Linked DNA regions of Dyadobacter pollutisoli. The protein of the gene in region 1 interacts with the protein of each later gene in a pairwise test. Links are inferred from orthologs where the notes say so. Each region holds a gene or a part of one and is shown in the gene's direction. Other genes may lie near its edges.

Evidence for each region.
Region 2: the proteins of pepT (region 1) and tpiA interact in binary tests that used the Escherichia coli proteins (3 or more experiments, as listed by UniProt). The link is inferred for Dyadobacter pollutisoli from one-to-one orthologs.

The regions. Positions count from the first base shown.
Region 1 is NZ_CP112998.1:4,388,429-4,404,541, reverse strand. What follows is about bases 1,543-4,391. They hold pepT (peptidase T), read left to right. Parts: upstream 1,543-2,269; coding sequence 2,270-3,514; downstream 3,515-4,391. Other genes in these bases: ON006_RS17990 (tRNA1(Val) (adenine(37)-N6)-methyltransferase), read left to right, coding at 4,283-4,391; ON006_RS17995 (ribonuclease H1 domain-containing protein), read left to right, coding at 3,639-4,274; ON006_RS18005 (pyrophosphohydrolase domain-containing protein), read left to right, coding at 1,775-2,239; ON006_RS18010 (MarC family protein), read left to right, coding at 1,543-1,718. In the rest of the region: ON006_RS18020 (aminotransferase class V-fold PLP-dependent enzyme), read left to right, coding at 1-271; ON006_RS18015 (NUDIX hydrolase), read left to right, coding at 347-1,060; more of ON006_RS18010, read left to right, coding at 1,149-1,542; more of ON006_RS17990, read left to right, coding at 4,392-5,005; ON006_RS17985 (glycosyltransferase family 2 protein), read left to right, coding at 5,067-6,038; ON006_RS17980 (inorganic pyrophosphatase), read left to right, coding at 6,100-6,711; ON006_RS17975 (peptide chain release factor 3), read left to right, coding at 6,906-8,501; ON006_RS17970 (DUF4890 domain-containing protein), read right to left, coding at 8,578-8,937; ON006_RS17965 (DUF3307 domain-containing protein), read right to left, coding at 9,007-9,750; ON006_RS17960 (SatD family protein), read right to left, coding at 9,757-10,389; ON006_RS17955 (hypothetical protein), read right to left, coding at 10,468-10,764; ON006_RS17950 (amidohydrolase family protein), read left to right, coding at 10,929-13,949; ON006_RS17945 (amidohydrolase family protein), read left to right, coding at 13,982-15,301; ON006_RS17940 (hypothetical protein), read left to right, coding at 15,509-15,847; ON006_RS17935 (SusD/RagB family nutrient-binding outer membrane lipoprotein), read right to left, coding at 16,019-16,113. UniProt on the Escherichia coli protein: Cleaves the N-terminal amino acid of tripeptides.
Region 2 is NZ_CP112998.1:6,185,758-6,201,762, reverse strand. The notes cover bases 9,921-12,661. They hold tpiA (triose-phosphate isomerase), read left to right. Parts: upstream 9,921-10,780; coding sequence 10,781-11,542; downstream 11,543-12,661. Other genes in these bases: ON006_RS25495 (OmpA family protein), read right to left, coding at 11,664-12,661; ON006_RS25505 (aspartyl protease family protein), read right to left, coding at 9,921-10,480. Also shown: DNA helicase RecQ, read left to right, coding at 1-1,525; ON006_RS25545 (Panacea domain-containing protein), read left to right, coding at 1,598-2,191; ON006_RS25540 (hypothetical protein), read left to right, coding at 2,197-2,643; ON006_RS25535 (RidA family protein), read left to right, coding at 2,681-3,064; ON006_RS25530 (hypothetical protein), read left to right, coding at 3,216-3,530; ON006_RS25525 (DEAD/DEAH box helicase), read right to left, coding at 3,544-7,326; ON006_RS25520 (NUDIX domain-containing protein), read right to left, coding at 7,419-7,856; lpcA (D-sedoheptulose 7-phosphate isomerase), read right to left, coding at 7,898-8,482; tRNA (5-methylaminomethyl-2-thiouridine)(34)-methyltransferase MnmC2, read right to left, coding at 8,522-9,178; more of ON006_RS25505, read right to left, coding at 9,212-9,920; more of ON006_RS25495, read right to left, coding at 12,662-12,908; ON006_RS25490 (DUF5672 family protein), read right to left, coding at 12,996-13,754; ON006_RS25485 (glycosyltransferase family 2 protein), read right to left, coding at 13,770-14,747; ON006_RS25480 (hypothetical protein), read right to left, coding at 14,820-16,005. UniProt on the Escherichia coli protein: Involved in the gluconeogenesis. Catalyzes stereospecifically the conversion of dihydroxyacetone phosphate (DHAP) to D-glyceraldehyde-3-phosphate (G3P).

The DNA.
Region 1 (16,113 bases):
GGCGGCTGAATGGTATTCGTTTTTGGCGGACAATGGTTATCAGGCTTTGGTACAAAATGAAGCGGTTCGTTCGGATACTGTCATTGCTGTGCGAGAAACCAGAGAACGGATCGCAGAACTTAAAAAAGCTGCAAAGCAGGCTGGAATCGTACTGGGTAATGGCTACGGCAAGGAAAAGGAGACGAGTTTCCGGATCGCTAATTTCCCTGCTATCACTCAGGATGAGATCGACATTTTGAAGCAATTTCTGGTCAGCATGACATCCCAGTAGCGAAAAAGAGTAGTAAACGGGACTGTTTGCATTTACTAACTAAATATTATTACTCACTCCCGCAGATTATAGATTGTGCGTTTAGATATATTAAAGCAATACCAGGCCCAAACTAAATGTCTTGTCGCCCTGGACTCGATTATTTTTGGTTTTGACGGCGAGGAATTAAAACTTTTATTGGTCAAAAGAGGCATTGAGGACGAGCATCATACATGGTCTCTCATGGGCGGCTGGGTGCAGCCCGACGAAAGTCTGGAAGGGGCTTCGTCCCGCATTCTTTTTGAACTGACCAACCTTACTGACATTTATCTTGAACAGCTTCATACGTTCGGGAGCCCGCGGCGTGACCCCGTGGAAAGAACGGTTTCTGTGGCTTATTTTGCGTTGATTAATGTAGAGGATTACGATTCTAAAATTTCCAAAAACTACGAAGCGCAGTGGTTCTCCATGCAGGAATTGCCGAAATTGCTGTTCGATCATGGCTCTATGGTGGATATGGCGATTGAGCATTTGAGGTATAAAGCCTCGCAGCATCCGGTTGGTTTTGAGCTGCTTCCGGAAAAATTTACAATTCCCCAGCTTCAAAAACTATACGAAGCTATTTTCGGTACCGAGCTAGACAAGCGTAATTTCAGCCGGAAACTACTGTCGACGAATTTGCTGATCAAGCTGGACGAAAAACAGAAAGGTTATTCAAAAAAAGGAGCATTTTTCTATAAAATCGACGAGGAAAAGTACAAGAAGCAGTTTAATACATTCCTGAATTTTCTTCCCGGAAACGGTTCCTAGTATCCTTATTTACCCACTTCCAGCCGGAAAGGTTGTGTAAGCAGACGGTTTTGAGCAACTTTGCTGAAAAATCGCCGGGGGCAACGTCATGTTTAATTTCAAGGAGATAGTATCCGTTACACTTATTCTTTTTTCAGTAATCGATGTCCTTGGTTCGCTACCGGTCATTGTGGATTTTAGAAAAAAACTGGGAAAAATTGAGTCCGAAAAGGCCACATTGGCAGCCGGGTTCATCATGATCCTGTTTCTTTTTCTGGGAGAGAGACTATTGAGCCTTTTTGGGGTTGATGTCGCTTCTTTTGCCATCGCGGGTGCCATTATCCTGTTTCTTTTGGGACTGGAAATGATCCTGGGACGGAATATTTTCAAGCACGATAATATGGATGTGGGAGTCGCTTCCATTGTCCCGATCGCTTTTCCGATCATTGCCGGTGCCGCTACCATGACCACTTTACTTTCGCTTCGCTCAGCTTATGCGATCGAGAACATTCTGGTGGGGATATTGCTGAACCTGTTCTTTGTCTATCTGGTTCTGAAATCTTCAAACTGGCTCGAAAAGAAGCTGGGACAAGGTGGTACCGACATTTTGCGTAAAGTATTTGGTATTATCCTTCTGGCCATTGCCATTAAACTGTTTAAAACAAATCTGTCGATGTAAGTCTTTGACAGGTATTTATTTATAATTCAATACAAATTTCAAAAACCAATACAGAAATGCAACAACTGGACAGCCTGAATCAAGTCGCGGAATTCCATAAAACATTTAAACACCCTATTCTTGAAACACCCACGATCCCTTCGGAAGAAAGAAGCCGTCTTCGGGTAGCGTTGCTGGCTGAGGAGTTGAAAGAACTGGAAGTGGCGATCCTTGAAAAAGACATTGTGGAAGTGGCAGACGCGCTTTGTGACCTGCAATATGTATTGTCCGGGGCTATTCTGGAATTTGGGTTAGGAGGAAAATTCAGAGAACTGTTTGACGAAGTACAGCGCTCCAATATGTCCAAAGCATGTCTGACCATTGACGAAGCTGAGGCAACAGTGGCACATTACAAGGCAAAGGGGACAGATTGCTACTACAAGGAAGACAGCGGGAAATACCTCGTTTACCGCACGGCTGACGACAAAACATTGAAAAATATCAATTACTCGCCAGCAGACCTGGCTTCCATCATCAGTTAATATCCATTTGCCCATTCACTATACCACTATATGACTTCCGTACTCGAACGTTTTCTGCGCTACGTACAAATCGATACGCAATCGGACCCGAATTCCGAGAGTTTCCCCAGTACCGCCAAGCAGCTTAACCTGAGCAATCAATTGGTAGTGGAGTTGCAGGAGCTGGGTGTTACGGATGCGCACGTTGACGAGCACGGGTATGTATACGCGACCATTCCTTCGAATTCGGAGAAAACGGATATCCCCGTGATATGCTTTTGCTCTCACGTAGATACTTCGCCGGATGTTTCCGGAGCGTATGTGAAGCCGATCGTTCATCATAACTGGGATGGCTCCGATATTATATTACCGGACGATACCAATCAGGTTTTGAGGATCGGCGAATTGCATGATCTGGACCAGCAAATCGGAAACGACATTGTTACAGCCAGCGGTACCACATTACTGGGTGCTGATAACAAAGCCGGCGTGGCCGAAATTATGGCCGCTGCTGAGTACCTCATGGCGAATCCTGCTGTGAAGCACGGGGACATTAAAATCCTTTTTACGCCCGACGAAGAAGTAGGGCGCGGAACGGAGAAAGTAGACCTCATCAAACTGGGAGCCGATTACGGCTATACTGTGGATGGAGAAGCGATCGGTACTTTGGAGGACGAAACCTTTTCTGCTGATGGAGTAAAAATCACCATTCACGGCGTGAGTACGCATCCTGGTTATGCAATTGGGAAGCTGGAAAATGCTTTGAAGATCGCGGCGGACATTCTTGCTGCATTGCCAAAAGGAAGCCTTTCGCCTGAAAGTACGGAGGATAAACAGGGCTTTATTCATCCTGTTCAAATGGAAGGTATCCAGGAAAAAGCAACATTAAGCTTCATCATCAGGGATTTTACAGTTTCCGGCCTTCATGAAAAGGAAGCATTGCTGAAACAAATCACTGACGAGGTACTGACAAACTACCCGGGATCATCGGCGGAGTTCAAGGTTCAGGAGCAATACCGGAATATGAAGGAGATATTGGACCAACATCCGCAAGTGATTGAACATGCACTGAATGCTATGAAAATGGCCGGACTGGATCCGATATTGCGTAGTATCCGAGGCGGTACCGATGGCTCACGGCTGTCATTTATGGGCCTGCCTTGCCCGAATATCTTCGCTGGCGAACATGCGTTTCATTCAAGATTGGAATGGGTTTCGGTACAGGATATGGAGAAAGCGGTAGAGGTGATCGTCAATCTTTGCAAGGTTTGGGAGCGGAGTCATTTCAATGATTGAATGAGTGAATGAGCGAATATTTATCCATTCACTCACCGCACAAGCAACTCGGCCATTCATTCATTCGCTCATACATTCATTTATTCACTCATTCAGTCATTCAAAATTCAGTCATTAAAAATTCATGTCCAAGAAGACAAAATACTACGTAGTGTGGCAGGGGCGGAAAACGGGGGTCTTTACAGATTGGAAAGAATGCGAAGCACAGATCAAAGGCTTTGAGGATGCGCGTTACAAGTCATTTGAATCAATAGAAGAGGCGGAGGCGGCTATCCAGCGTGATTACTGGGAGTTTGTTGCGAAGAAGGATAGCAAGCCAGCCATACTTAAAGAAGCGCCAGCTAACATTGGTAAGCCCATCAAAAACAGCATTGCAGTAGACGCAGCCTGGAACACGGCTTCGGGTGACATGGAGTACCAGGGGATGTATTATGCCACCGGAGACCGGATTTTTTTGCAAGGCCCATTCAAAGACGCGACGAATAACATCGGAGAGTTTCTCGCGATTGTGCATGCACTCGCTTATTTGCAAAAAAAAGAAAGTGATTTGCCCATTTATAGCGATTCGAGAACGGCAATCAGCTGGGTCAAAAAAAAACATGCTAATACCAAACTGGTCCTGACGCCGCGGAACAAACCTGTTTTTGAAATGCTGCAACGTGCGGAGCGGTGGCTGGCGACCAATACCTTTAAAAATAAAATCCTGAAATGGGAAACGGAGTACTGGGGTGAAAACCCGGCAGATTTTGGACGAAAATAGAAACTCTTATGGCACGCAACTCCCACTTTAAATTCAAACAATTTACGGTTCAGCAGGACCAATGTGCCATGAAAGTTTGTACAGATGCCTGCGTGCTCGGCGCCTGGGCAGATGTAAAGGATGCTGATCACATTCTGGATATTGGTGCTGGTACGGGACTACTTTCGCTCATGGTAGCGCAAAGAAATTCTTACGGGATCATCGACGCCGTGGAGATCGACGCTGAGGCGTTCTATCAGGCTGGTGAGAATGTAGAAAAAAGCCCTTTTCATGACCGGATCAAGCTTTTTCACTCTGCCGTGCAGGAGTTTGAATCGGATCACCGGTATGATGTGATTGTCACCAACCCACCGTTTTTTCAGTCAGACCTGCTATCTCCCATCGACAAGAAGAACATTGCACATCATGCGAAGTCGCTTGATTTTGAGGAGATACTGGAATCCATTGTCAGACTTCTGACGCCGGAAGGAAAATTTAATATTCTTTTCCCGGTCGATGAAGGAAACCGTTTCAGGGAAAAGGCCGAAAAAACAGGATGGTTTTTAAGCCGCAAACTTACTTTGTTCCATCATGAGGGGAAAAAAGCATTCAGGCAGCTCATGACATTTCAAAGAGAGAAAGTGCTTCAAAATCTGGAAGTTAATGAGGTAATGTACATTTACGAAACTGACGGAGTGACTTACCACCAGGCTTTTAAAGAATTATTGAAAGACTTTTATTTAATATTTTGATCAGGAAAAACACGAACTTTGCACCGCCATGCCGGTACAGGCATACCACTGAACATTATTCATGACCGATTCAGCTATTCAGATTTCCGTTGTAATTCCGCTTTTTAATGAAGAAGAGTCGTTGCCCGAACTCTGCGAATGGATAGACAGGGTAATGGAGGAGGATGAATTTTCGTATGAAATTCTACTAATTGATGATGGTAGCAAAGACCGTTCCTGGGAGGTCATCACCAAATTATCGAAGGAAAACCCGTATATAAAAGGCTTGCGTTTTGTCAGAAATTACGGGAAAACTGCGGCACTCCAGACCGGTTTTCAGACGGCGCGTGGCGAAGTGATCATTACTATGGACGCCGACCTGCAGGATAGCCCCGATGAGATCCCCGAATTGTATAGTATGATTGTCCAGGACGGTTATGACCTAATCTCAGGCTGGAAGAAAAAGCGATACGATCCGATTACGAAGACTATCCCAACCAAAATTTTCAATGCGGCTACACGAAGTATATCCGGCGTATCACTCCATGATTTCAATTGCGGGCTGAAAGCTTACAGAAAAGAGGTGGTGAAAAACATTACCATTTACGGCGAAATGCACCGTTACATTCCGGTGATTGCCAAATGGAATGGTTTTGCGAAAATAGGAGAGAAAGTAGTCCAGCACAGGGCACGCAAATACGGTTACACAAAATTCGGGCTGGAACGGTTCATTTTTGGCTTTCTGGATTTGCTTTCGATTGCCTTTGTGAATAAGTTTGGGCGTAGGCCAATGCATTTATTTGGCAGTCTGGGAACCCTTATGTTTTTTCTGGGAAGCATTATAGCTTTTTGGTTGCTGGGTAAAAAGATCTATAATATTTACAATTTGCAGCCCTACCGGAATGTTACTGAAAATCCATTATTCTTTTTGGCACTGGTAGCTATTATGGTTGGTTCGCAGCTATTCCTGGCGGGGTTTCTCGGGGAATTATTTGTGAAACAGTCCATTTCAAAAACCGGGGACTACAACATCTCCGAGCGGGCCGGAATGTGACAGATATTTGAATTTGAACGAAGAAATTATTCATAAAAAGTTATTACCTATTACACAAATAATGATCGCTAACGTACACAAAGCACATCCCTGGCATGGAATTCCAATGGGTGAAAATGCGCCAGAACTTGTAAATGCATTTATTGAAATTGTTCCTACTGATACAGTTAAATACGAAATTGATAAAACAACCGGCTATCTGATGATCGACCGGCCGCAAAAGTATTCCAATATTGTACCAGCCCTTTATGGCTTTATTCCAAAGACCTATTGCGCTGAAAAAATTGCATTATTGGCTCGTGAGCGCTCAGGAAGAGATGTGACCGAAGGAGATGGTGACCCTCTTGATATTTTGGTGCTTTGTGAAAAAATCATTTCTCACGGAGATATCCTTTGTACTGCCAAACCAATCGGAGGAATCCGTTTGATCGATGGCGGCGAGGCCGACGACAAGATTATCGCAGTATTGAAAGGTGACGAAGTATATGGTGGTTTTTCAGACCTGAGCGAACTTCCTGAGGGAATTGTAGAGCGTTTGAAGCATTACTTTTTGACTTACAAGAACTTGCCTGGCGAAAAAGCGCACATTGAAATTACCAATGTATACGGCAGAGATGAGGCACATGAAGTGATCATGACTTCGGTTGAAGATTACAAACACTCGTTTTACTGAGATTCGATTTAAGCATACATCATTTGCTTCGCTATAATTTTGAGCCGTCCCGGTTAGGGGCGGCTTTTGTTTATTCTTATCTTTGTGCAAATTTTAGATATTTAGTAACAAATAGGTTGAAATCACAAGCTGCTGAATAAAAAGAGCTTAGGATGTCGGCCGGAAAGATAAATGGTAGAGTATACCAGCCCGGTATGAGTAATTTACAAGAAATAAAGAAGCGTCGTACGTTCGCTATCATCAGTCACCCGGATGCGGGGAAAACTACGCTTACAGAAAAGCTGCTGCTTTTCGGAGGTGCGATTCAGACGGCGGGTGCGGTAAAATCCAATAAAATCAAGAAGACTGCAACCTCCGATTTCATGGAAATTGAGAAACAGAGAGGTATTTCGGTAGCTACTTCGGTCATGACCTTTGAATACAAAGATCTGCTGATCAATATTCTGGATACACCGGGTCACAAGGACTTTGCGGAAGATACATACCGTACATTGACTGCTGTGGATAGCGTTATTCTGGTGATCGACTGTGTGAAAGGGGTAGAGGAACAAACCGAGCGTTTGATGGAGGTTTGCCGAATGAGAAATACACCGGTGATCGTTTTTATCAACAAGCTGGACAGAGAAGGTCAAAATCCATTCGAATTGCTGGATGAACTGGAAACAAAACTGAGCATCCGTGTTCGCCCACTGACCTGGCCGATCAATATGGGGGCTAATTTTAAAGGTGTTTACAGCTTGTACGAACAAATGCTGTATTTCTTTAAAATCAATAAAACCAAAATCGAAAGTGATGTCGCGAAAGTAAGTCTGGAAGATGAAAATCTGGCAGAATTATTGGGAGAAAAGGATGCCGAGCAGCTGACAGAGGATGTTGAACTGGTGGAAGGCGTTTATGATGTGTTTTCAGAAGAAGCTTATCAGAAAGGACAACTGGCCCCCGTATTCTTCGGTAGCGCCATTAATAACTTCGGTATCAAAGAATTGCTGGATACCTTCTGTGAGATTTCACCCATTCCTCAGCCACGCCCAACGGATGTACGCGAGGTATCACCGATGGAGCCAAAATTCACCGGTTTTGTTTTCAAAATCCACGCCAACCTGGACCCGCGTCACCGCGACAGGATCGCATTTTTGCGGATTTGTTCGGGGAAATTTGAAAGAGGTAAGTTTTACAAACATGTCAGATTAGGCAAGGATGTAAGGTTTTCGAGCCCCTTTACATTCATGGCTTCGGATAAAAGTGTCATGGATGAAGGTTTCCCGGGCGATGTAGTGGGACTTTACGATACCGGTAACTTTAAGATCGGAGATACATTGACAGAAGGAGAAAATCTGCAATTTTCAGGTATCCCAAGCTTCTCGCCAGAGATCTTCAAAGAATTGATCAATATGGACCCTATGAAATCCAAGCAGTTGGAAAAAGGGATTCAGCAGCTTACAGACGAAGGAGTTGCCCAGTTATTTACATTAGATTTGGGTAATCGTAAAATCGTGGGAACGGTAGGAGAACTGCAATTTGACGTAATCCAGTACCGTCTTGAACATGAATATGGCGCAAAATGTCGCTGGGTTCCTATGAGTGTTTCGAGGGCATGCTGGCTGACGGCGGATGAAAAGCCTGCTATGGACCAGTTCGTTCGTTTGAAAGGTAACCAAATTGCCTATGATAAGGATCGCAACCCGGTGTTTCTGGCCGAATCTGAATGGATGATCAGAATGAACAGGGAGAATAATCCTGCGATACATTTCCACTTTACTTCCGAGTTTAAAACCGAAATGGCTGTTTAAGTCATTTCAATAAAATAAAGAGGGTTGCTGTCAGTTTTTGATAGCAACCCTCTTTATTTGTTTAGATCAGTCTTAGTCAGTTTCTGGGGCCTCTTCCGCCGCCATTAGCACGACGGTCTTCCAGCATGGTTTTGTATTTTTCCTGCTGTTCAACGGTCAGGATTTTGGCCAGTTCCGTGTTGAATGTTTCCATAGATGCCCGCATTTGTGAGCGGTCCTGGGTTTGTGCGTCCCTGAGCTCCTGCATTTTCTGTGCGCGTGCGAGGCTGAGGTTATACACTTGCTTCTGCTGATCCTCGGAAAGACTAAGATTTTCGGTCAATGTCTTGGTTTGATTTTCAGCGCGCTTTTCCGGAGTGGCATTAGCTTCCTGCCTTTGTGCGAAGGCGGTCATGCTTACGAAAGCCATTAATATGGCAAACAATGTTTTCTTCATGGTTAAGAAGTTTAAATACCAGGGTTAGAGTTGAAAAGCGGAGATAGGTTTAACCGGAACTGGAATTTTTTAATAAAGCATTTTTACAGCCAATGCGACTGCAATCGCACATGTATAGCTCATCAGTGTCCCTACGAGTACATACTCCGATTTTTTGCTGATATAGGCTGGCGGAATCTCTCCTCCCGCAGTTTTATCATTGTATCGTAAAAGCGATTTGGCGGCGATCAGAAAGCCAATGGCAGAGAACTGGCTCACCAGTACAAATACAAAAATGAGGAGTCTTTCGGACATTCCTATCCAGCGGCCTGCATTGGCCAGGTTATCATCAATGTCGGGTGCGAGCTTGGTGAGCTCTTCCCGCCACGGTTTTGTGAGGATTCCGACCAGGAATGATATTGGCGAAAGGGATAGCAGTGCGCCGGACAGTATAGCCAGTGTTTTTGGTGTGTAAAGCCAGGTTTTAAAAGTTTCAAAACCAATATTCAATTTGTTGGTAATGATCAAAGTGGCTATGATAATGGTGATTAAATGCGCGGCCTGATCTGCAATGAACCAGGTAAGTGTGCCTTTTTTATCAAACTTAATTTTGACAATATCAATGATGCCGTGGGCTATTCCCAGAACGATAACGGGCATTGGATTGTCCCATTTACCTAACAAAATATAGGAAATGGCAATAACCAGTAATACGTGAAAATAGAGGTATTTGGAGCGTAGCGATTTCTTCTTTTTATCAATTACCCACGAAGTCGGTTGCCAGTAGAAATCAACAAGGACATGCGCCAGGAGGAGCAGCAAAAATTCAGTCATGGCTGTTTATCGTTTTGTGTATAGTGCTAAATGCTTTGGAAAGGTAGCCAAAAAATTTTCAATTGCCCACCATTTGGAGGCCGCAACACGTTGGCTTGCTGCCGACTGACTAATACCTAACCTTTCGGCAATCAGGCTTATACTTTGGTTTTGAAGCAATGCGACGATCACTTCACTTTGTGCGGTTGTCCAATTCTCAATAACCGTTTCCAGCAGATCAAGCGTGGCATTTAGTGGTTCAGACGAAACAGGTAGGGCAATGCCGATCCGTGCCTTTTGCATTCGGATATGGTCCGCCAGGTGCCCTGATAACCTGAATGCTTCCCCGTCAGAGGTTCCCGGACGATCGGTAACCAGTTCGGTTTTACCAATACCAATTGCAATCCGCAGGTCAGTATGAGGCGAGTTTGATCGCATAGCTGCCCTGGCAAGCACCGCTACGTGCATGGCGTCCCCGACATTTTTTAAAACTCCCTGGAAGCTGTCGCCACGATAGATCTCAGGTTTTAAAACCCATTGGAAAGTAGGGCTTTCGCGAAGTATTCTGATCAGTTCTTCTAACCATAAAGCAGCGTCTTCCCGAGCAAAACCCGTGGAATTCACCATGTCAGCGGTGATAACGGCCTGAAATCGTTTCATAACTATATAAGCTTTTTACCTTATAATCGGTAAATATAAGGTAAAAGCCTTATATCGGTTCGATATAAGCTAAAAACCTTATATTTTTTCAGAGAAATAACGGGCTAACTCTTCCCATTCTTCCTTTAATGAACCGTTAAATGTCTCTGAACCAGCGCGTCTGTACCAGTATCCTGCATTCCATGTGTCGCCTTCAACACGATGTAGATATGCATGTAAACGATCATAAGAACGGGTTCCTTCACTGCTTTGGGCAATGTCGTGAGCAGCTTCCCAATCGCCTTTTGCGTCATACCAAAGTGCTTTAAGTAGCACAGAAATGCCTTCCGGCGGTGTAGAGAGAGCAATGGATTCCTTAAATTGATCGTAGGTCATAAGAAAATGATTAAGCAAAAACCTGATACAAGATGCAAAAAAATAGAATGAACAGGAAAATTCTGTTGCCTTATTGTAACTTCTCCTGAATCGATCCGCCCGGCCCTGACTTTTTAAATTTACTTGTATATTGTAATGCTGAATTGTAATTAAATTAACAATATATGTTTAAACAAATATCAACCTTACTAACCGGGCTGACCATTGGCATATGCTGTCAGGCGCAAGGAACATTTCCGCAAAACGGAGCTTACGATGAGCGTCCGGGGCGATATGCTTTCACGAATGCGACGATAGTGGTGGATTCCAAAACTACCATTACGGCTGGCACGATGCTTATTGAGAACGGGACCATTCGCGAGGTAAGCAAGCAGGTTAAAATACCCGCAGGCACTGTCGTGGTGGATCTCAAAGGAAAATACATTTACCCATCACTGATTGACCTGGACTCCGATTACGGATTGCCCGAGGTAAGGAGGGAAAGAGCGGCGGGAGGAAGACAGACGCCTCAGATTGAATCCAATAAAAAAGGCGCTTTCGGCTGGAACCAGGCCGTACAGCCGGAAACTGACGCTAGTTTGTTATTTACACCTGACGCAAAAAAAGCCGAGGATTTCCGTAAAAATGGCTTCGGAACCGTGCTGATCCACGCGCACGACGGTATTGTGAGAGGGAATGGGGCATTGGTGACATTAACGGACGAGCCAGCCAACAAAGCATTATTGAATAAGAAAGCATCCGCGCATTTTTCATTCAGCAAAGGGTCTTCTTCACAAACCTACCCATCGTCCACAATGGGCGTAGTGGCATTGCTGCGTCAGAATTATTACGATGCCGACTGGTATGCCAAAGCTGTCGACAAAGAGACCAACTTGTCTCTAGATGCTTTTAATCAGATCAAAAGCCTGCCTTCCTTTTTTGAAACGAATGATAAATATAGCGTCATGCGGGCTGATAAAGTAGGGGATGAGTTTGGTATTCAGTACATTATACGTGGTGGTGGTGATGAGTACCAGCGCATTAACGAGATAAAAGCAACAAAAGCTACGCTAATATTGCCACTTCAATTTCCCGACGCTTACGATGTGAGCGATCCCTGGGATGCGGACGTCATAAGCATGTCACAGCTGAAACATTGGGAACTGGCACCTAAAAATACCTCCGAAGTAGCCAAAGCAGATATACCTTTTGCATTGACAACTGCCGGCCTGAAAAACAAAGCTGACTTTTGGAAAAACCTAAAAACAGCCATTGAATATGGTCTGCCGAAAGAAAAAGCACTGGAAGCATTGACTACCTTACCTGCAAGTTTGATCAAAGCGGAGGGCCAGATCGGAAGCCTCAAAACCGGGTTGCTTGCCAATTTTATCATTACGTCAGGGGATCTGTTTGGTAAGGACAACGTGATTTATGAAAACTGGATCCAGGGCAAGAAATTTGTGCTAGCCCCAATTAACGCTCCCGACATCAGAGGAACTTACTCATTGTCTTTAAACAACGAGCCGGCCGGAAAAATACAGATCACAGGTTCTCCTGAGAAGCCTGAGTACAAAATTGTTGTTCAGGATTCGATAAAAATCACGCCCAAAGCGATCCTGTCAAACGAATTGCTGACATTGACATATCAGAATAAACCCTCAGGAACAGTTCGCTTGACGGGCTGGCTCACCGGCGCTGATCTGGCAGGAGAAGGAGTGTTACCGGACGGTTCGGTTATCCCCTGGTCGGCGGTACTTTCGGAGAAATACCAGCCAGCAGCAGTTAAAGACTCTACCATTGCGAAACCGAAGGAAACAGGCCAGGTAGTATATCCTTTCGTAGGATTTGGAAACGAAGAATTACCAAAATCTGAGACGGTACTCGTCAAAAATGCGACGGTATGGACGAACGAAAAGGAGGGAATTTTGCAGAATACGGATGTTATCGTGCAGAATGGTAAAATTACCAAAATCGGAAAAGGATTAGCGGCCCCCGCGGGTACGCGGACTGTGGATGGAACGGGCAAACACCTTACCAGCGGCATTATTGACGAGCATTCGCACATCGCGCTGTTCACGATCAATGAAGGCGGGCAAACCAGCTCGGCGGAGGTGAGAATGAGTGATGTCATCAACCCTGACGATATTAATATTTACAGGCAACTGGCGGGCGGCGTAACAGCATCACATTTGTTGCATGGATCTGCCAATTCAATCGGTGGGCAGAGTGCCTTGATCAAGCTGAAATGGGGTGCCAGCCAGTCGGAAATGCTACTGCCTGAGGTAAAGACGATCAAATTTGCTTTGGGTGAAAACGTGAAGCAGTCCAACTGGGGCGATATCGTGAGAACCCGTTTTCCCCAAACCAGAATGGGTGTGGAGCAAGTATATTTCGACCATTTCATTCGTGCGAAAGAGTATTCCAACTCCTGGAAAAAATACAATGCAGCTTCCAAAAAGCAGCCGGGAGTTGCCCCACGCCGGGATATCGAACTGGACGCACTGGTGGAGATCCTGGACAGCGAAAGATTCATTACTTGCCATTCATACGTTCAATCGGAGATTAATATGCTGATGCACGTCGCTGATTCGCTGAAATTTAAGATCAATACATTTACACACATCTTGGAAGGCTACAAGCTGGCGGACGGAATGGCCAAAAGAGGAATCGGTGGATCAACATTCGCTGACTGGTGGGCCTACAAAATGGAGGTAAAAGAGGCGATTCCTTACAATGCAGCCTTAATGTACCACGAGGGAGTTACGGTTGCGATCAACTCTGATGATGCCGAAATGGCACGCAGACTAAACCAGGAAGCTGCAAAAACAGTGGAGTATGGTGGAGTGCCCGAGGAGGACGCCTGGAAAATGGTGACGCTGAATCCCGCCAAACTATTGCACGTGGATCACCGGATGGGCAGCATTAAAGCAGGCAAAGATGCCGATCTGGTACTCTGGAATACTAATCCATTGTCAGTATATGCACGTCCGGAATTTACAATGGTAGAAGGTACTGTTTACTTTGACCGGAAAAAGGATGAGGAAAAGCAAAAATCAATGGCGACGGAGCGGGAGAGGTTAATTCAAAAAATGCTTGGAGACAAAGCGGAAGGTAAACCTACCCAAAAGCCCCAGGCTACCCAGCCACGCATGTGGCACTGCGAAGACATCGTGGGCGTTCATGCAGAGCACGAGGGAACCAAGTAATTTTACATTTCATTGATTGTCAATTCGATATTATGATAAAAAATAAATTAATCCCGGTAATAGGCTGGACGTTGCTGCAATTTTCAATTGCCATTTCCGGGGCAATCGCGCAAAACCCGGCACCCGCCAAAACTCAGACAAAACCGGTAATCCTCACAGGTGCCACCATTCACATTGGAAACGGACAGGTAATCGAAAATGGTGCTGTCGCCTTCGATAAGGGGATCATTACCCAGATTGGCCCGGCTTGGATTATCAATGACAATGGATCTGAGGTCATTGATGTAAAGAAGAAGCACATTTATCCGGGAATCATTTCGCTTAATACTACCGTCGGGTTGCAGGAAATTGCATCGGTACGCGCCACATTGGATTTTAATGAAGTAGGGCAGATCAACCCGCATGTGAGGGCATTGGTCGCTTATAACACGGATTCCGAAGTGATCCCGACATTACGTGGCAATGGAATACTGGTTTCGCAGTCTGTGCCGCAAGGAGGCGCGATTTCGGGCTCTTCGTCGGTATTTTACAGCGACGGCTGGAACTGGGAGGACGCCGTTTTGAAAAAAGATGACGGAATATGGCTGAGCTGGCCACCGTTTTTGTCGAGTACTTTCAATTACGATGATTTTACGGTATCGGTTAAAAGGAATGAAAAACGTCAGGAATTGCTGGATCTTTTCAAATCTACCTTTTCGGATGCCAAAGCCTATTCCGAAACAGCTAATCCAAGTCCTGTAAACCTGCGTCTGGCAGCTATGAAACCATTATTTGATGGTTCGGCGAATCTTTACATTCGCGCCGATTATGCCAAAGACATCATTGAAGCTGTCAAATTTGCGAAGGAGGCAGGCGTAAAAAAGTTGGTGATAGTAGGAGGGGATGAGTCATATAAGGTGGCTGGCTTTTTGAAAGAAAACAATGTTCCTGTCATCCTGAACCCTACGCATCGTCTTCCAAACAGGGCAGACGAAAATGTATATATGCCTTACGAATTACCGGGCTTGCTTCATAAAGCTGGTGTTAAAGTCGCGGTTACCTATGCGGATGAATGGTGGCGCACGCGCAACCTCGCATTTCTGGCCGGTACTTCTTCCGGTTTTGGCAACGTTGCTCCCGAAGATGCTTTGCAATTTATTACCAAAAATGCAGCGGAGATCATAGGAGCAGAAAAGGAAGTAGGAACCCTGGAAAAAGGCAAGCAAGCTTCACTGATCGTTTCCGAAGGTGATATACTGGATATGCGTGGTAACGTAGTGACAATGGTTTTCATCAAAGGCGGGAAAGTAGACCTGGATGATAAGCAGAAACGGCTTTATGAGAAGTATAAGGGCAAATATGGGAAGAAGTAAAACAGAAAATGCCGGGTTTTGCCCAGTCACGGTCGGAAGATTTATTCTTCCGATTTTTTTTGTTTAAAATGGTTTAGTTTTATTTATTATATAATGGATAATCAATTGATTATATCTTAACAGGCAGATTTTTTGGCTATCTTTAATTATTGATAACCAGTAGGATATGCCCGTTTTTAAGGATCACAGAATCAATATAAACATCTGTTGGGGTTTGCTCCCGAAGCCCTTATCGACCATTTATCGGCAACCACCCGGATCGACCATTATACCAAAGTGCTGCATGGTAAGAAGATGTTTTATCTTTTGATGGTGTGCTGCTGTGTCATTCTGATGTCTTTACCGCTGCCCGGCTATGCCAGCGAAGATATGGCCTTGCCAGAAGCAGATATATGGGACATGTTGAAAAGGATAATGGGCACCGTAATATTTTGTGAGCCATCTGGTCTCTTTGGGCAGGAATGGAATACAGATCATGCTATACATGACCCTGATGGCGACTATGATCATTTTAATGTACAAAAAGGCCAACACCATTGGATATAAAACCGCCAAACGAAGGTTTTCGATGGAGGTCAGACACTTGGCAATTGCTTTGATCGTGATCCATTACGGCGGAAACCCGAATCGGCTTTTTAAGACATAAAAAATGGCCGGAATTTCTTCCGACCATGGCTGCGGGATATCCCGCCTCTTTCTAATAACTTTTGATTAAAATCAGAACTTATCCCACCACAGTTTGGTAGTAGCAAGGTCACCACCGATGGCGGTACCGGCAGCTTCGCGATTAGCTGGGTTCAAAGTCTGTTCGT
Region 2 (16,005 bases), 1.8 Mb from region 1 along the record:
TGTGTTACCAGGCCGGAAACGGTTGCAGCAGATCCAGAGCTTTATCAATAAACACGATGGGCAAGCCGGTATTATCTACTGCCTGAGCCGTAAAGGCACAGAAACCGTAGCAGCCAGTCTCCGGAATGCGGGTTTCAAAGCAGAATTTTACCATGCAGGACTTGCCGCTGACAAACGTTCGAAGGTCCAGGAGCAGTTTCTGAGAGACGACATTCAGGTGATCGTGGCTACCATTGCTTTTGGAATGGGTATTGATAAATCCAATGTGCGCTGGGTGATCCACTACAACCTGCCTTCCAATGTTGAGAGCTTTTACCAGGAAATAGGAAGGGCAGGCCGCGACGGTTCACCGTCAGATACCGTTTTGTTTTACAGCTACATGGACATCATTACCCGCCAGGATATGATCAATAATTCCGATCAGTCGGCCGAGCAAAAGGAGTTGCTGCACGCAAAGCTGAACCGTATGAAACAGTATGCGGAGGCAGATATTTGCCGCAGGCGGATTTTACTGAGTTATTTTAATGAAGCGGTCGAAAAAGATTGCGGAAACTGCGATGTGTGCCGGAACCCGAGGACCCGTTTTGATGCTACCATCATTGCCCAAAAAGCATTGTCAGGTATAGCCCGCACCGATCAAAAAATAGCGATGGGGATGCTCATTGACATTTTGCGGGGCAGCCGCAACCGAAATGTACTGCAACATGGCTACGAACGTCTGCCTACATTTGGTGTCGGTATCGAGCTGCGGGGTGAAGAGTGGGCGGAATACATTAGCCAGCTTTTGAATTCCGGTGTCATGGATATCGCTTATGACGAAGGACATTCTTTTAAACTCAATCCGGTCAGCAGGCAAATTTTGAAAGGTGAGCGAAAAGTAGAACTCGTGAAGTTCATCCCGATCAGCGAGCGTAAAGCGAAAGAAGAGGAGCTGGTACCCAAGGAAAAGCCAAAGCAAGAGATTATTCGCGATGCCCTATTTGAGAGACTGAGAATACTAAGGAAGCAAATGGCAGATGCGCTTGGCGTCCCACCATATGTCGTTTTCAGTGATGCAACATTGTCCGAAATGGCACAGAAAAAACCTGTTTCCGAGGCGCAAATGAAAGCGGTTTCGGGGATTGGAGCCGAGAAATTCAGACGATACGGGGAAACATTTATCAATGAAATCCTGTCGTTCGCGAAGGAAAATACAAAACCAGGAACGAGGGTCATCAAGGGAATGACATACATCGAAACGCTGGATCTGTACAAAGAAGGCTATTTACTGAATGACATTGCCCAAAAAAGAGATCTCAGTACCGTTACCATCATCTCGCATTTGGTCAAATTAAAAGAGGACGGACACGATATCGATCTAAAAGGATTGATTGACAAAAAAGCCTACCAGACCATCATTCAGGCAGCGCAGGAGATCCAGACAAGTAAAAACGATCCATTGAAACCACTGTTTGAGCTTCTCAACGAGCAGTTCGACTATGGACAGATCAGGCTGGCGCTGGCAATTTGGGAAGAAGAGCGGTGACCCAGGCCACCGCATGTGATTGTTTAATCGCACAACCATTCGTATTTTTACATTAACAACATTGATGCTCAAATGTCCCATCCCTATTCCAGCTCGGAGATTGATAAATTAGGTAATGCTGTGGTTTACCTGGCGGGAAAAATAAATCCGTTATCTAAAACTAAGCTGTTAAAACTAATTTATTTGATCGAGGAGTATTCGGTGAGAACTTATGGATTGCCTTTTTTTAACCTAAATTTCTCGGTTTGGAAACTTGGGCCAGTATCCAGAGATGTATTTGTTGATCTTTCTTCTGACGAACCTGTTTTACTGGAGAAATACATTTCTAGAAGTTTTGGTTCTGACGGCGGAATTTACATTAAGCCCAAGGTTGTATTCTCAGATGACGAGTTTTCAGATAACGACATGGATTTGTTAGAGCATGTCTCTGAAACATTCAAAAATTTCACCGCTGCCGAACTTGTTGAATTAACCCATCGCAAGCATTCTCTATGGTACATCACGGCCTTGGAAAATGGAGTGTTGGAACACCTGGAATCAGGGCATATGAATTCCACAGAAATCGCTATTGATTTTTCGAGATTATTGGACGGTTTACCATTGAAAAAAGAAATCTTTGAAGATCAACGTGAATATCTCAAAAGTAGCCAAGCGCTTAAAATTTGATTCTGGTGGGTAACGAAGGAGATATCTTATATTTTGATCCATTTTATTTCAAAAAAGGTAACGCATCCAAACCCAAATACTTTATAGTACTGAAATCCTTAGGAGAGAAATCACTCTTGGCGAGCCTGCCATCCAGCTTAAATTTCTGCCCTACCGACATTGTTGACAAAGACGGCTGCATTGAAGTGCCGGAAGCATGTTTCAATTGTTTTGTTTTTAAAGGAAAAAGCCCTGTCACAACCAGCGGTTGGTGTTTTCCTATGGATACCTATCTCTATGGGCAACAAATAGACGAATATGAAATAGCAATTTTAAAAGACATTTATCCTGTGGAAGGTTTGGATTATCGCATAATTGGTACACTAAAAAGTCTTTTATTTCATGACATGAAAAAGTGCTTTATCAATTCAGCCAATGTAAAACGCAAGTTTAGAAAACTGTTATCCTCATAAATATTTCAAGAGTATTTTCAAAAATCAACCCAATCATATGCCAAGACAAAATATACTTTCCGGGTCGCCCTGGGAGGACAAAATGGGGTACTGCCGTGCCGTACGCATTGGAAACATCGTGGAAGTTGCCGGAACAGTAGCCATTGTAGACGGAGAAAAAGTAAAAGCTGACGACGCTTTTGCCCAAACCAACAACATTATCGAAAGAATTTCAAAGGTATTGGAAGATGCCGGCGCGAGCCTCGGTGACGTGGTCCGCACTCGCATCTTCACTACGGATATCAATTGTTTTGATGAAATCGCCCGCGCACATGGCGCATATTTCGGTGATATTAAGCCTACTACGGGCATTTACGAAATCAGCAAACTGGTTTCTCCTGACTATCTGGTTGAAATAGAGTTTACTGCTATTGTACAGTAATCTAGTGAAATAGTTAAAAAAGGCTCACACTTCTCTGTATGAGCCTTTTTTGCTAAATTATTTTTTTCGGTGTTTCCAACCTTCTGGCCTGAAATTTGCTCTTTGTGTTGTAGTTGTCTGATTGGGACCCTAACACATGGCCATTTTAATTATGAAAAATTATCGTACTTTACTCATAGCCTCCTTTTTACTAATTCTTTGCGTATTACAAAAAGAAGCACGGTACAAAACGATCAGAAGCGGGGGTGTGGAAAAAATGCACAATTTCCCGTCAGAAAATTTGAGTAACAGCACGTTCGCTGATAAAAATATCAAAGTGAGCGGACGCGAAGCCAACGCGCTTCAAAATACACAGTTGTTCGAATTCGCCTCGGCCGACAGTACATCAAAAACTACATCTGCCAGGTTGCTGAATCAAAACCTGCTCAATATCTCTTCGGGGGGCAAGATCCTTGGGTTCAACTGAAAGAACGCTTTGACTAACTGAACAATCCCATAATATCGTCCTGGCTGAGCTTTTTGATAAAGCCCGATTCTCCTCCAACCAGATCTTCCGCCAAATCCTGCTTTCGCTGCTGAAGCAACAGAATTTTTTCCTCAATCGTATCCTTACAAATCATTTTATAAGCAAATACCTTGCGCGTTTGACCAATGCGGTGCGTGCGGTCAATAGCCTGACGTTCCACAGCCGGATTCCACCATGGATCAACCAGGTATACATAGTCAGCCTCGGTTAGGTTAAGCCCTACGCCCCCAGCTTTCAGGCTCATCAGGAACACTCTGCAAGTCTGATCGCTCTGGAAACGGTTCACTCTCCCAGCCCGGTCCACGGTTTGCCCGTCAAGGTATTCGTACGGAATATTTACCTTTTCAAGATGCTTGCGAATCAAATCGAGCATTCCTAAAAATTGGCTGAAAATCAAAATTTTATGATTAGAAGCATTCTCTTCTATTTCCCTGGTGAGCTCTTCCAACTTGGCCGATTCGTTACCAAAATCTTCGTCTCCTGACAAAATCGATGGGGAATCACAAATCTGCCGCAGCTTCAGCAATGCTTCCAGAATTAGGAAACTGCTTTTGTTCAATCCTTCGGTAGCAAGCTTTTCAGCGATTTCCTGACGGTATCTCTCACGGAATGTGTCATATACTTTCCGCTGCTTGTTACCCATTTCACAGAACAATATGGTTTCCGTTTTGTCAGGCAGGTCGGTCGCTACTTCCTCTTTGGTCCTTTTGAGCATGAAAGGATACACGAGTTTCCGCAATTCAGCCGCTTTTTCTTTATCCTGATATCTGTCAATTGGTGTAGCGTACTCTGTCCGGAAGAAGTCGGCGTGACCCAGCATCCCCGGGTTCAGAAATTCAAACTGAGAGTAAAGGTCGAATGTGTTGTTTTCGACCGGGGTACCCGTCATTGTCAGCCGGTTTTTCGCCCGCAGTAAGCGCGATGCCTTGGAAGTAAGCGAGTCAGGGTTTTTAATGGCCTGCGCTTCGTCCAGTACGATATAATGGAAATCAAACTGCCTCAACAATTCCACGTCGCTACGCATCGTGCCGTAAGTCGTCAGAATGATGTCGTATTCCCTGAAAAAACTGATGTCTTTACGTCGCGTCATACCACGGTGAACGTACAGTTTCAGGTCCGGCGTAAACTTGGTCGCCTCAGCCTGCCAGTTGAAAATCAATGTCGTAGGAACTACGACGAGGTTCGTATGTTCGGGATTGATATTCTTTTGCTGTTGCAGGAATGTCAGCATCTGCAGGGTTTTTCCTAAGCCCATATCATCAGCCAAACAGCCTCCCCAACCGAATTCATCAAGGAAATTGATCCATTTATATCCTTCTTCCTGGTATTGTCTCAATGTCGCGTTCACATTTCCGGGCAGAGGCACATTCGGAATCTCTTTGAAATTGAGCAGTTTTTGCTTTTTCTCCCACAACTCACGGAACACTTCCTCATTATCGAGCTCGGACACCAGCTCATCGATCAGCGAAAAGTGAATTTTGGACAAATGGATATTTTCGCCATCCACTCTTCCAAATTGCAAAAGCGGTTCGAGTTTACTGATCCATTCGTCAGGAAGCACGCCCAGAGAGCCGTCCTGAAGCTGAATGTAGTTCTGCTTTTTCAACAATGCTTTTTTGGCATCAGCAAGCGAAACTTTCTGATCGCCAAACATGATCTCCACCTGCATGTCGAACCAGTCGATGCCGGAGGATGCATTCACCTTCACAGTACCTCTGTTCGGGTTGAAACGCATTTTTTTCAGATCCTTGAAGCCCAATAAGTCATATTGCTTCTTTCCAACTGCTTCCACGAAATTGAAAAGCCAGCCCTCCTTCATCACATTGTCAAAAGGAACATAGAAAAACGGCTGACCTGCCTGATGCGCAAAACCTGGATGCAACGATTTTAACCATTCCCAAACCGAGTTTTCGGCCTGCTGGTCTCTTTCGAGCATGGTGATCTGGTTATTTTCAAAGCTCGTTCTCGTACGCCGCTGATCATGCAGGAACTCTGTTTCCCCCAACTCGCCTTCTCCTTCGTACACAAATGACGGCACGATCAGCAAATTGGCATCGTCTTCTTTGAGGTAAATTTTTGGCTTGCGGAATGGCAATGCCCGGCTCTGAACTTCGTGACGCGTTTGAAAAATCACATCAAACTGTTCGGTAACCGGAATTATCCATTCACTCATAAAGCCTTCCGAGAAATCCTTCTTAACCCTTATTTTATATCCATTCTGCCCGAGGTATGCGACCATTTCAGCTTCGCTGATGCCCGCCCAGCGGAAAAGCGTCTTTTCATTGTGTATGCCAAGCCAAAAACTGTCGAGCGAAACCACCTTTTGCAATTCCAGAGGAGTACCGGGCTGCAATTCAACATATGGATTGAGCGTGATAAACTCTTTGTCTTCTGTTAAAACAAAAAACAATTTGACCGGCTCCCGGTGTAGTTCCAGCTGGGTAAGCTGGTTGTTGCTGGTAATGTAGTCACCGTCCGAAAGAAATAACCGGTCGGCGTCCAGGTCATTGAAGATCCTGTTGATCTGTTTTCCGACGTAATTTCTTGCTTCGTAGCGCTGTTCAGGGCTCACGTCGTCAAAGTGCAGGTAGGCATTGTAAGCCCAACCCTGCTTTCTGATAAACTTTTGTAACCCTTCCTCCCAATGCTTCGCCACGCGCACAAGCCGGGCATCCGCCTCAGTAAGCACGGGGATTTCATCGGCAGAATAATAGTGGCTCGAACCTCCTGCGATGTTGCGGATATTGGTAACCTTTTCAGATTTAGAACTGTATTTGACCGAAAAAACACCGAAACCAATGTCCAGCAAGTGATTTTTTCCTTTTGGCCAAAAAACAAAAATGGATATTCTGTCCTCTTCCTCCTGGCCATTTTCGGCCGAAGAAATGTTAAATGTGACATTTTGTGCCGGCAATATCCGCTGCCGGAGCGTTTGCCAATCCTGGTACTCCCCTACTTTTTGCAAAGAGGGGTCCATTTTAATCAGCAAAAGGCCACCATCCTCATCGAGGCGGAAGTCAAATTTATCCTTGAATGTGTCTTCCAGAGAGTATCCGTATTCTGCAAGGAGGTTATTTTTCTCAACCGTCAGGTCGCGCATTACCTCAAATGCCTTCTCTCCTAGTTCTTCGCGGAGTTTAAGCAACGCCGCCAGCTTGTGTTCACAGAGTGGCACCCAAAGCTTTTTACCGCAATTACAGGTTGTGTGAACCTGTTTAGTGTTCTTGATCCGCTGGAATGTTACCGAATAATCCTGGTTGTTTTCATGAACCACACATTCGGCTTCACCTTCCTTGGCGGAAATAATATCAACCTGCCCGAGCGATTCCCTGTTTTTCCAGGTTTCGTCCAGTACCAGATTTCTAAGTTGAATTTCTTTGATTTCGGGAAGATCAATGACCGTATCCTCCATTTCGTGAACAACCTGCTTGATAGTAGGCATCTTGTCCAGAATGTACAAAATAGCCGCAACGCGATGTTTGCAGAGGCCATTTTTGTCGGGGCATGAGCACTCCGTCGTGATCTGGGGAGTCAGGAAATCCCTGATGTAAATCTGGTAGTACTGAATGGAGTAGTCGCTCTTGACTTTGAACTCAGCATTACCCGGACCATTATAATCAAGTTTGGAAACTTTTAAGCCACCACTGCTATAAATGGAACGCCCTCTTGACAATACATCCTTCTCCGTACGCCGTAGCAAGAAGTTGGATAATTTCTCCTTCTTTTCGTTTTCCATTTACCCTGCTGCCTGTTAAAAACGCAAAGGTACGGTACCTTTCTGTTTTATAGAAATGAAGGAGGAAATATCTGTTCGGCCAAAAAGGCACATTATCGCACGTAAGGCTGGTCAATAACGCCTATGTGACCTGTGAGTAACGATTTTTCGTAAAAACCGATAATTTGTTTTCCTGCATTAGGATACAATAGTTTTGTTGCCAGCGAAGCAATTGGCAGCCAGACAATTTCCAGGGCTGTGGTATGTACCGGATTTAGCTCCGGAATACCTGAAATTTCAGTCTGAAATACCATGTGAAGTGTTTCCTTTTTGACTTCCGGCCATATTACTTCTCCACAAAAAACCATTGTATTTACCTCTGCCGCAACGCCCAACTCTTCGTAAAGCTCCCGGGCAAGTGCTTCGGAAAGACATTCGCCGGGATCAGGGTTTCCTCCGGGCAAAGCAAAAACCTCAGTGTCGCCGTAGCAGTAGCGGAGGGTTAAGATGGAACCGTCCAGGAGTATCAAGGCAGAAGGGCGTACATTCATGAGGCAGCGGATTAAAGATGACGTGTGTCGATTTGCTGAATTTAATCCGTCAACACCATTTTTTCAATAAGTAACATGAAAATATGGATCACTTTGATGTGAATTTCCTGAATCCGGTCCGCATATCCGAAGTGCGGGACACGGATTTCAATGTCGGCAACACCTGCGAGCTTGCCACCGTCTTTCCCCGACATAATAATGACTTTCATGCCTTTGGCCTTCGCCGCTTCCGCCGCGCGGATAATATTGGTAGAGTTTCCGCTGGTACTAAGTCCCAGCAATACGTCGCCCGGCTGGCCCAATCCTTCAATGTATCTTGAAAACACAAATTCATACCCAAAATCATTACTAACACAGCTCAAATGGCTCACGTCAGAGATGGCGATTGCAGGTAATGCGCGGCGGTTATCACGGTATCTGCCGGTAAGTTCTTCCGCGAAATGCATGGCGTCGCAATGGGAACCTCCATTGCCACAGGAAATGATTTTTCCATTGTGAATGATCGCCTCAGCCATCATTCCGGCTGCTTTTTCTATTTTTTCAATTTGAACAGGATCGCTCAGGAAGTTGTCGAGTACTGCCTGTGCTTCTTTTAATTCCTGACTGATAATGCTTTGGTAATTCATATCTTAATATTGTTCGAACATTCAATTTTGCGTTTCCTACTAGTTTCTGATGGCTTTCAACACATGTGTTTTCCGGCCTGGCCCTTTGTGCCGCTCTACGGTGAACCCAGCGGAGCGAAGTGCACGTTTGACAATTCCTTTGGAAGAATATGTTACTAGTACGCCATGTTGCCTCGTTTGGGCCGCTATTTTTGAGAATATTTCCTCTTTCCAGAGCTCCGGCTGCGAGCGTGGGTCGAAAGCATCGTAAAAAATAACATCGAAAATCTCTGTGGAACTGAATTCTTCCAACGTCACACATTCTTTTCGAAGGGAAAAATAGTCGGAAATTGGATTCATGCCAGACCATGAACTTTCATGAAGTTTCATAAAACCCGACTGGCCGGTCAATGCTTCATAATTCAACAAAGAGGCTTCCCCCGAAGTAACGGGAAAAGCCTCTATGGAAGTGTAATAAATTTGCTTGCGGAGCTCGTCAGCCAGTTTCCAGGCTAGAAAAGCATTCAAACCCGTCCCAAAGCCCATTTCAAAAACATGTACCGGAGCTGTGGCATTTTCTAAAATCGGCCGCAAGCCCAGATTGATGTAAATATGCACTGCTTCGCTCAAAGCACCCTGCAGGGAATGGTACTGCTGGTGATACTGCGGACTGTAAAGTGAGTGCGAGCCGTCTTCTGTTACAATAAAGCGATCCAAATAAGCCGGATGTTTAGTTCGGCTTAAAAGTAATTAAATCATTCTTCGCAGGGTAATCTGTGTAAAGAAAATATCTCCTTTACGTTTCACCAGCAAGTCGATGTTTTTGCCGTCTCCCCGCTGCATGAGCTTGTAAATGTCGCTCACATTCAGTTCGGAAGCAGCATGATCGTCTATAAAAAGTAACTGGTCTCCTTCCATCAACCCTGCATGGGAAGCCGGAGAATCGTCCTGAATGTGGTTCACAATATAGTTATGCAGGTCGGCACCTTCCGCACGGATCTCCATGCCGCTCATATCGTGCTCAAATTTCTCACGGAGACGGCTTTTGATCGGTTTCAGCACCATATAACTTTCCTGATAATTCATCGTCACCTTAAATCTCCGCAACAGCTCACAGCCTATGTTACCCTGCCGCGAGGTCCCGGCCCGTAGTTTGGAGCCAAATGCAATGCTGTCGGGAAAGGATGCCACGATATTGTCCATTTCAAACCTACCCAACCGCAACCTGTCGATCCGGCCGAGATTTCCATTGATTACGCCATTCAAACCGCGGCCCAACTGAGCCCTGATCACTTTTTGCGGCAACCGGAATGACTCTTTCGGTGTGTTGTTTAAAAGCAACGCATGGCCGGCACCGGTGTCGATCAATACCCGGATCGGATGCTCACGACCGTCTGCAAACAGCGTTACCGCGTCTGTAAACGGTTTGGTGTCTTCAATGATGAGGGGGTGCTTATCGCCTTTGCTGGTTTTATATTTATATCGGCTGGGCTGCATCAGCACCAGTTCTTTTCTGGAAAAATCGATGGTTACTACGAAGTTGTTAAAAATCTCATAGCCAAAAATGCCGTGGACCGGCACGCCGACATACTCTGAGAGCCGCAAGAAATCCTGTTCGAGCACCACGATATTCTGGTGGTTGGCACGCAGCCTACCCATCGAAAAGCGATTGTCGATGGCCACATGTGCAGATATGGATTTCCCTTCTCCTGCTCCGGTAAGATTAACCTTGCGGGTTAACCGAAGCTTGTCCGGTTTAAGAATGTAAGGATCGGTAATAATGATCGAACTGACGCCGGTATCCAGTATAAACCGGAGCGAGTCGGTATCGTTGATCTTTGCATACAAAAGGATCAGATTTGAATGCAATTCAAATGGAATGCGTGCAGTTTTATGATTTTTATCTAAAAAATAGCCATACTTTTCTTCTGAAACCGGGGGTACATCTTCTGTTTTTGCAAATGATATGCTGCTGGTAAAAAGTATGATTGCTAAAATTAACCACTTAGACGTTTTCATCGTGGCCTCCTTTCGTTAAATTCCTTTGTTAGAAGTCTCTCTTTATAAATTACAAAACACTCTGATTATAAATGGCTTAACTCTGTCTTTATTATCTTTTGTGTACACTAAGTATCAAATTCGGCCCAAACGGTTAATTGAGTAAAATTAATGCTTTTTACCTTAATTAAACACAAAAAATTCTTAATATGTCCAAACTTTCTGGCTTTTTTTATATCATTTATATATAATAATGTTAATGATGAAATTATGGTAATTTTGTTGCGTTAAATGACGTTTTTTCACAATAAAAATTTTCTCATGCGTAAAAAAATTGTTGCCGGTAACTGGAAGATGAACAAGGTTCTGGATGAGGCAGTTGCGCTTACCTCAGAGCTGGTGAATATGGCTAAAGATGAAGTTTCGAACGATGCCAAAATCATCCTTTGCCCTCCCGCGATCTACCTTACCACTATTAAAAAATATATAGAGGACGCTCCTAATTTTTCGTTGGCTGCTCAAAATTGCTCTGATAAGGTTTCCGGTGCCTTCACTGGTGAGATCTCCGCACAAATGCTGCAGTCTATTGGTGTAGAATATGTGTTGATCGGACATAGCGAACGCCGTCAGTATTTCAATGAAACCAATGCGCTTCTTGCCGAAAAAGTAAATACTGCGCTTGCAAATGGTGTATCACCGATTTTTTGCTGTGGAGAGTCTCTGGAACAAAGACAAAATGAGGACTACATTGGATTTGTGAAGAACCAGATCACCGAGAGTCTTTTCCATTTGACAGAAGAGCAATTGCTTTCTGTTGTGATAGCTTACGAACCCATCTGGGCTATCGGAACTGGTCTTACGGCCTCTGCTGAGCAGGCTCAGGATATGCACGCTGCATTGCGTCAGCACATTGCCTCGAAATATGGTGCCGCAATTGCCGACGAAATTTCAATCCTTTACGGAGGTAGTGTTACAGCTGCCAGCGCACCTGAATTATTCTCTGCACCTGATATCGACGGAGGCCTTGTAGGAGGTGCTTCATTAAAATCGAGAGAGTTTACGAATATTATTAAAGCTAGGTAAATTATTGACAATAAGCGCCTTACCTTTACCACACTGAGCGGAGTCGAAGTGCACATGCACACTGCAAAAACACTTCGACTGCGCTCAGTGAGACAAAGGGGTTCGCTCAGGATGACAAAGGTCAAGCTTGCGTAATCACGAATTCGACCCTGCGGTTTTTCTGGTGCGCCTCCGCAGAATTACCCTTCCCTATTGGCCGTGTGCCTCCATATCCCTTTGCTTCAATCCTGCTGGTGTCTATTCCTTTTTCGACGAGATATGTTTGCACGGATTCTGCTCTTTTTCTCGACAATTCCAGGTTTTTGTCAAAATCTCCCACATTGTCTGTATGTCCTTCAACCCGGATTTGTATATCCGGATTTTCGCGCATCATATCTACCAGCCTGTCCAATTCGGCGTAGGATTCGGCCAGAAGTGTGTATTGTGACGTCGCAAAATAAATATTGGGCAGTACGATCGTTTCTCCAACCGTCAATGGTGTCAAATAAAAATCCTGATCGAATGCGCTTTGACCTGCCGAATCCGCGGGTACCAAAGGAAATGTGGTCCCGTAAAATCCTTTGGCGACAATGCGGAAATCATACTTCTCGGCTGGGTCAATGCCGATGCGGTACTTACCGGACGAGGATTTGATCTGTAGCGAATCCCCTTTTTCTACATAAGAGATTTGTCCCGATATTGGCTTCTTCGTTTTAGAGTTATAAATCGTCCCCTTCATAACTGCAATACCGGCGACTTTTGCATCAGTACTATCCGCCAAGGGCTGTTCCGGTTGTTTCGGAGCGGGTTTTTCAACTGGCTTTTTAACTGGTACTTGCGCTTTTGCCGTTGATTTTGCTGTATCATTAGCTTGTTTTTTCAAAGGATTCTTGATACGAACGCCATAGAAGTTCCAGGAATGGTACCCTTTTGAACTACGTCCTTCATAAAAGTCAAACTCTTCAATGCCTGGCGTAAGCCTCTCGAAGTAGGCTACGAAATCTACTTTTTCTCCTTCATTAATCTGCTTCCTTGTTTCCGTGGGGATATTTTCCGTTCTGATCAGTTTGAATTTTTTATCAATTTCACCCGGCTTGTATAACCTTGTCTCCGGATCAAGCCAAATCTCGCCCGCGCTTTGCTGCTGTTGTAGTTTCTGATCGGGTCTCTGAAGAAATGGAAACCCTTTTGGCACGGTCTGGTTTGAGGCTTTTTCCTCAAATTGCAGGTAAATGATGGTGTATTTGTCCGTCAGCTCTACTTTTTTGATTTTAACATCAGGCTGAGACTGCTCCAATACTTTGGGATTATCAGTAATTTGTCCGAAGCTGGCATCCAATGCCAATACAAAGGCACATAATAATGCCGTTAGCAACTTAAAATTCATGACTTTCAAATGTTAATTTTAGATAAACAATTGCAAGAACGCGCGAACAATCCTGATAGTTTGTTAAAAATTGTTAAACTATGTATCTCACTGATTTACAGGAATAAATTTAGCCCAAAAACCCGGATCGTAGCGCTCCCAGGCGTGGCAGGCAAAGGGTAGTTGATGTCCCGTCAGTTCGTAGGTAGCGGCCGGGCTTTTTTCGAAGGAGAAACGGAGTGCTTCGTGCCAGGTAGGAAGTTTCAAAAATAATTTCATGGGATAAAGGCGCGTTGCTTCCTGAGAAAAAAGCATGTCCTCATTCCCCTTCCAGGACGTGTAGAAAAAATTGTAGATTTTCAGATAACGGATGAGTGCGGGAATGCGGCGAAGTGACAGGCCGCCATTCAAAACAATGCGTCTGCTGGACAATGCTTTGGCATAAATATCCTTCGAGTCGGCACTTAATATGTCAAATTCCGGCTGATGCAGGGATGGCGCGCCCATGTAGTCATAACCTTTGCGGCACCATTCGCGTAGCTCATCGCGAAACACAAATGCGTCGAGCTGATAAATGAGAATGTATTCGTAAGCGAGGAATACCTTATAAAAATCAATGGAGATCAGTAACTGGTTGTAGGCATCGATACCTGCGAACTGATGATCATCGAATGAGATCAATTCAATGGTGGGATATGCCGCTTTTATTTCTGACAGATCCAGGCTGCGCGGTTTTACAATTTTTACCGGGTAACCCGATAGCACGGTCATGCACTGTTTCAGCGAGAGCTGTTCGCCTGCTGTCAAACTGGACTGGTATACGGGAATTACAACGGCTACCGCAGGCTCCCTTGCTGTAACTTTCACACTTAAGCTGATTAATTATTCTAATAAATCTCCGATCGCCGGTAACCACCAGTCTTTGCTGCTGAATTTGTAGTAACCTCTCACCAGTTGGCTTACAATGGGCGTTAACCTTTTGTAACGGTTTTCGGGAAGTGATGCTCTCCGGTAAAAGTGCTTTTGAGACAAATACAGCTTGATCAGTTTTTCGCGCGGTACAAAAGGTATCGCTCTCAGCAGCAGATAAAGTTCATGTAATTTGTTGGCTTTTTCTTCCAGAGGGATCAATTTCTGCTGGCGGTCACGTAGAAACCGGTCTTTCAGATGCACTTTTTCAATTTTGCTTCCAAAGCCAACTTGCTGGCTGGAATGTATCCGATACGAAATCAGCGGATCAACTATAAAATCAATTTTGTTCTGAAGACTTAAAACAACTGCTATCCAGGCGTCGTGGATCAGGTCTGGAACGTGGGTAGGGAAAGGCATGAGCCTTTCCAGGCACGATTTCCTAATCGCCAATGTAGCACCTGTTACAACGAAACCATTAAAAAGGATCTCATGTGGTTTGCCGTTTTTCCAGATGCTTTGTCCTCTTTCGTCAAATTCAATTTCCTCCCAGATCGTGCGCCCGGTAGGGTTTGAATCATCGTCGATCATGACTGCATTACTGAAAACAGCGTCAATTCCCGGGTTGGCATTGAGATAGGCAACCTGCCTCTGTACCTTATCTCTCCTCCATTCATCGTCCTGGTCGCAAAGAATAATGATGTCTCCCTTGCATAAAGACAGGCATTTTTCAAAATTTTTGGTTGAACCCAGGTTCTTTTCGTTCACATGGATATGAACAGGAAATTTGCTTGTAAGTGCAAAAGACTTTATGATTTCAATGGAATTATCCTTCGACCTGTCATCACACACCACCAACTCATCAACTGAAACTGTCTGATCAGCAATGCTCTTCAACTGTGCGAGCAAATACTTTGCTCCGTTGTAAGTGCACATAGCTACTGAAACCATAAATGTGTATATAGAGTTAAATTAAAAATGTCGCAAATTAACGGTAATGCCTCCTATACCCAAACCGTAATATCACTTTCGTTCAGATTCTTCCGTAAAATTTTTGCCAGCGTCCGGAATACTGATCACATGCGCAGTAACGGCCCAGTTTAGGATCTCCGAAAATTCCTCGGCCTCCTGGTAGTAGATCAATGGGGTTGTATGGTCTTTCTCCCAATTGTTTAATGTCGTCACAATTTGCTCATTGGACTTCACCAGCGCTTTATAGTTGTTAAAAAACACTATTCCCCAAAGCAGCACTCCCAGAAAACCCATGTATTTCAAATGTTCTTTTTTCAGGATTTTAATTTCCATAAAGATCAACACAAGCAATACTGGAATCGTGGCTGAAAAAAACATGTAGCGCGGCGCGATACCTCCCGCAGCCTTTGACTCAAACCTTGAAATGGATATAATTATTCCCGTCAGTATGGGCATTGAAAGCATGCAATACAGCAAAGGATTCCGGAAAGCGTAGCCTTTCAAAAATAACCATATCCAGCACAGTAAAACAAACAGGCCGATACACATGCATAAAATGATGTTAATATGCTGACCTGACGACGGATTGACATAAAAAAAACTTCCGAGGAACGTTAGCAATAAACGTGCCATCCATTGGGCATTAAAAGCGACCCCTGACGCTGTATGAACGGATGGGGGCAACGGTAAAAAAGTGATCAGCAAAAGCCCCAAAGCGATTGATCCCCATACGATTAACAAAGACCATTTCTTTTGCGCAAATAGCAGGAAGGCACCAAGAAAAAGCGTGATAAACCCGTTTCCAAAAGATAAAACTGCAATAATTACTGCGAGTAATGCTATTAAAAATGTTGCTTCATTGAGCCGGCTAGCCTTATTGAGCAAAAACAGGCTGAGAAAGGAGAAGAAAAACACCGTATAATGTTGAATTCCTCCCCAATAATAAAAGGTAACCTGCCAGAAAGCCAGACTACTAAGAAAAACCGCTGCCCATAGTAGCGTTTCAGCAGAAAGCAGCCCTTTCTCTTTCATGGTGGCCATGATCAATGCGAAGAAACCGACAAGGAAGACGTTTTGAAAAACGACAAGATTCGTAAAATTGATCTCATGGAATAAATAATAGTAGAGTGCAGCTGTTGATTTGGAAAACAATATGCGATGTTCATTGTGCCTGCTTAGCAAGATGTCGCGCCTGATGCCAAATCCAAAATTTTCGTAATAAAAACGCCTGATGAAG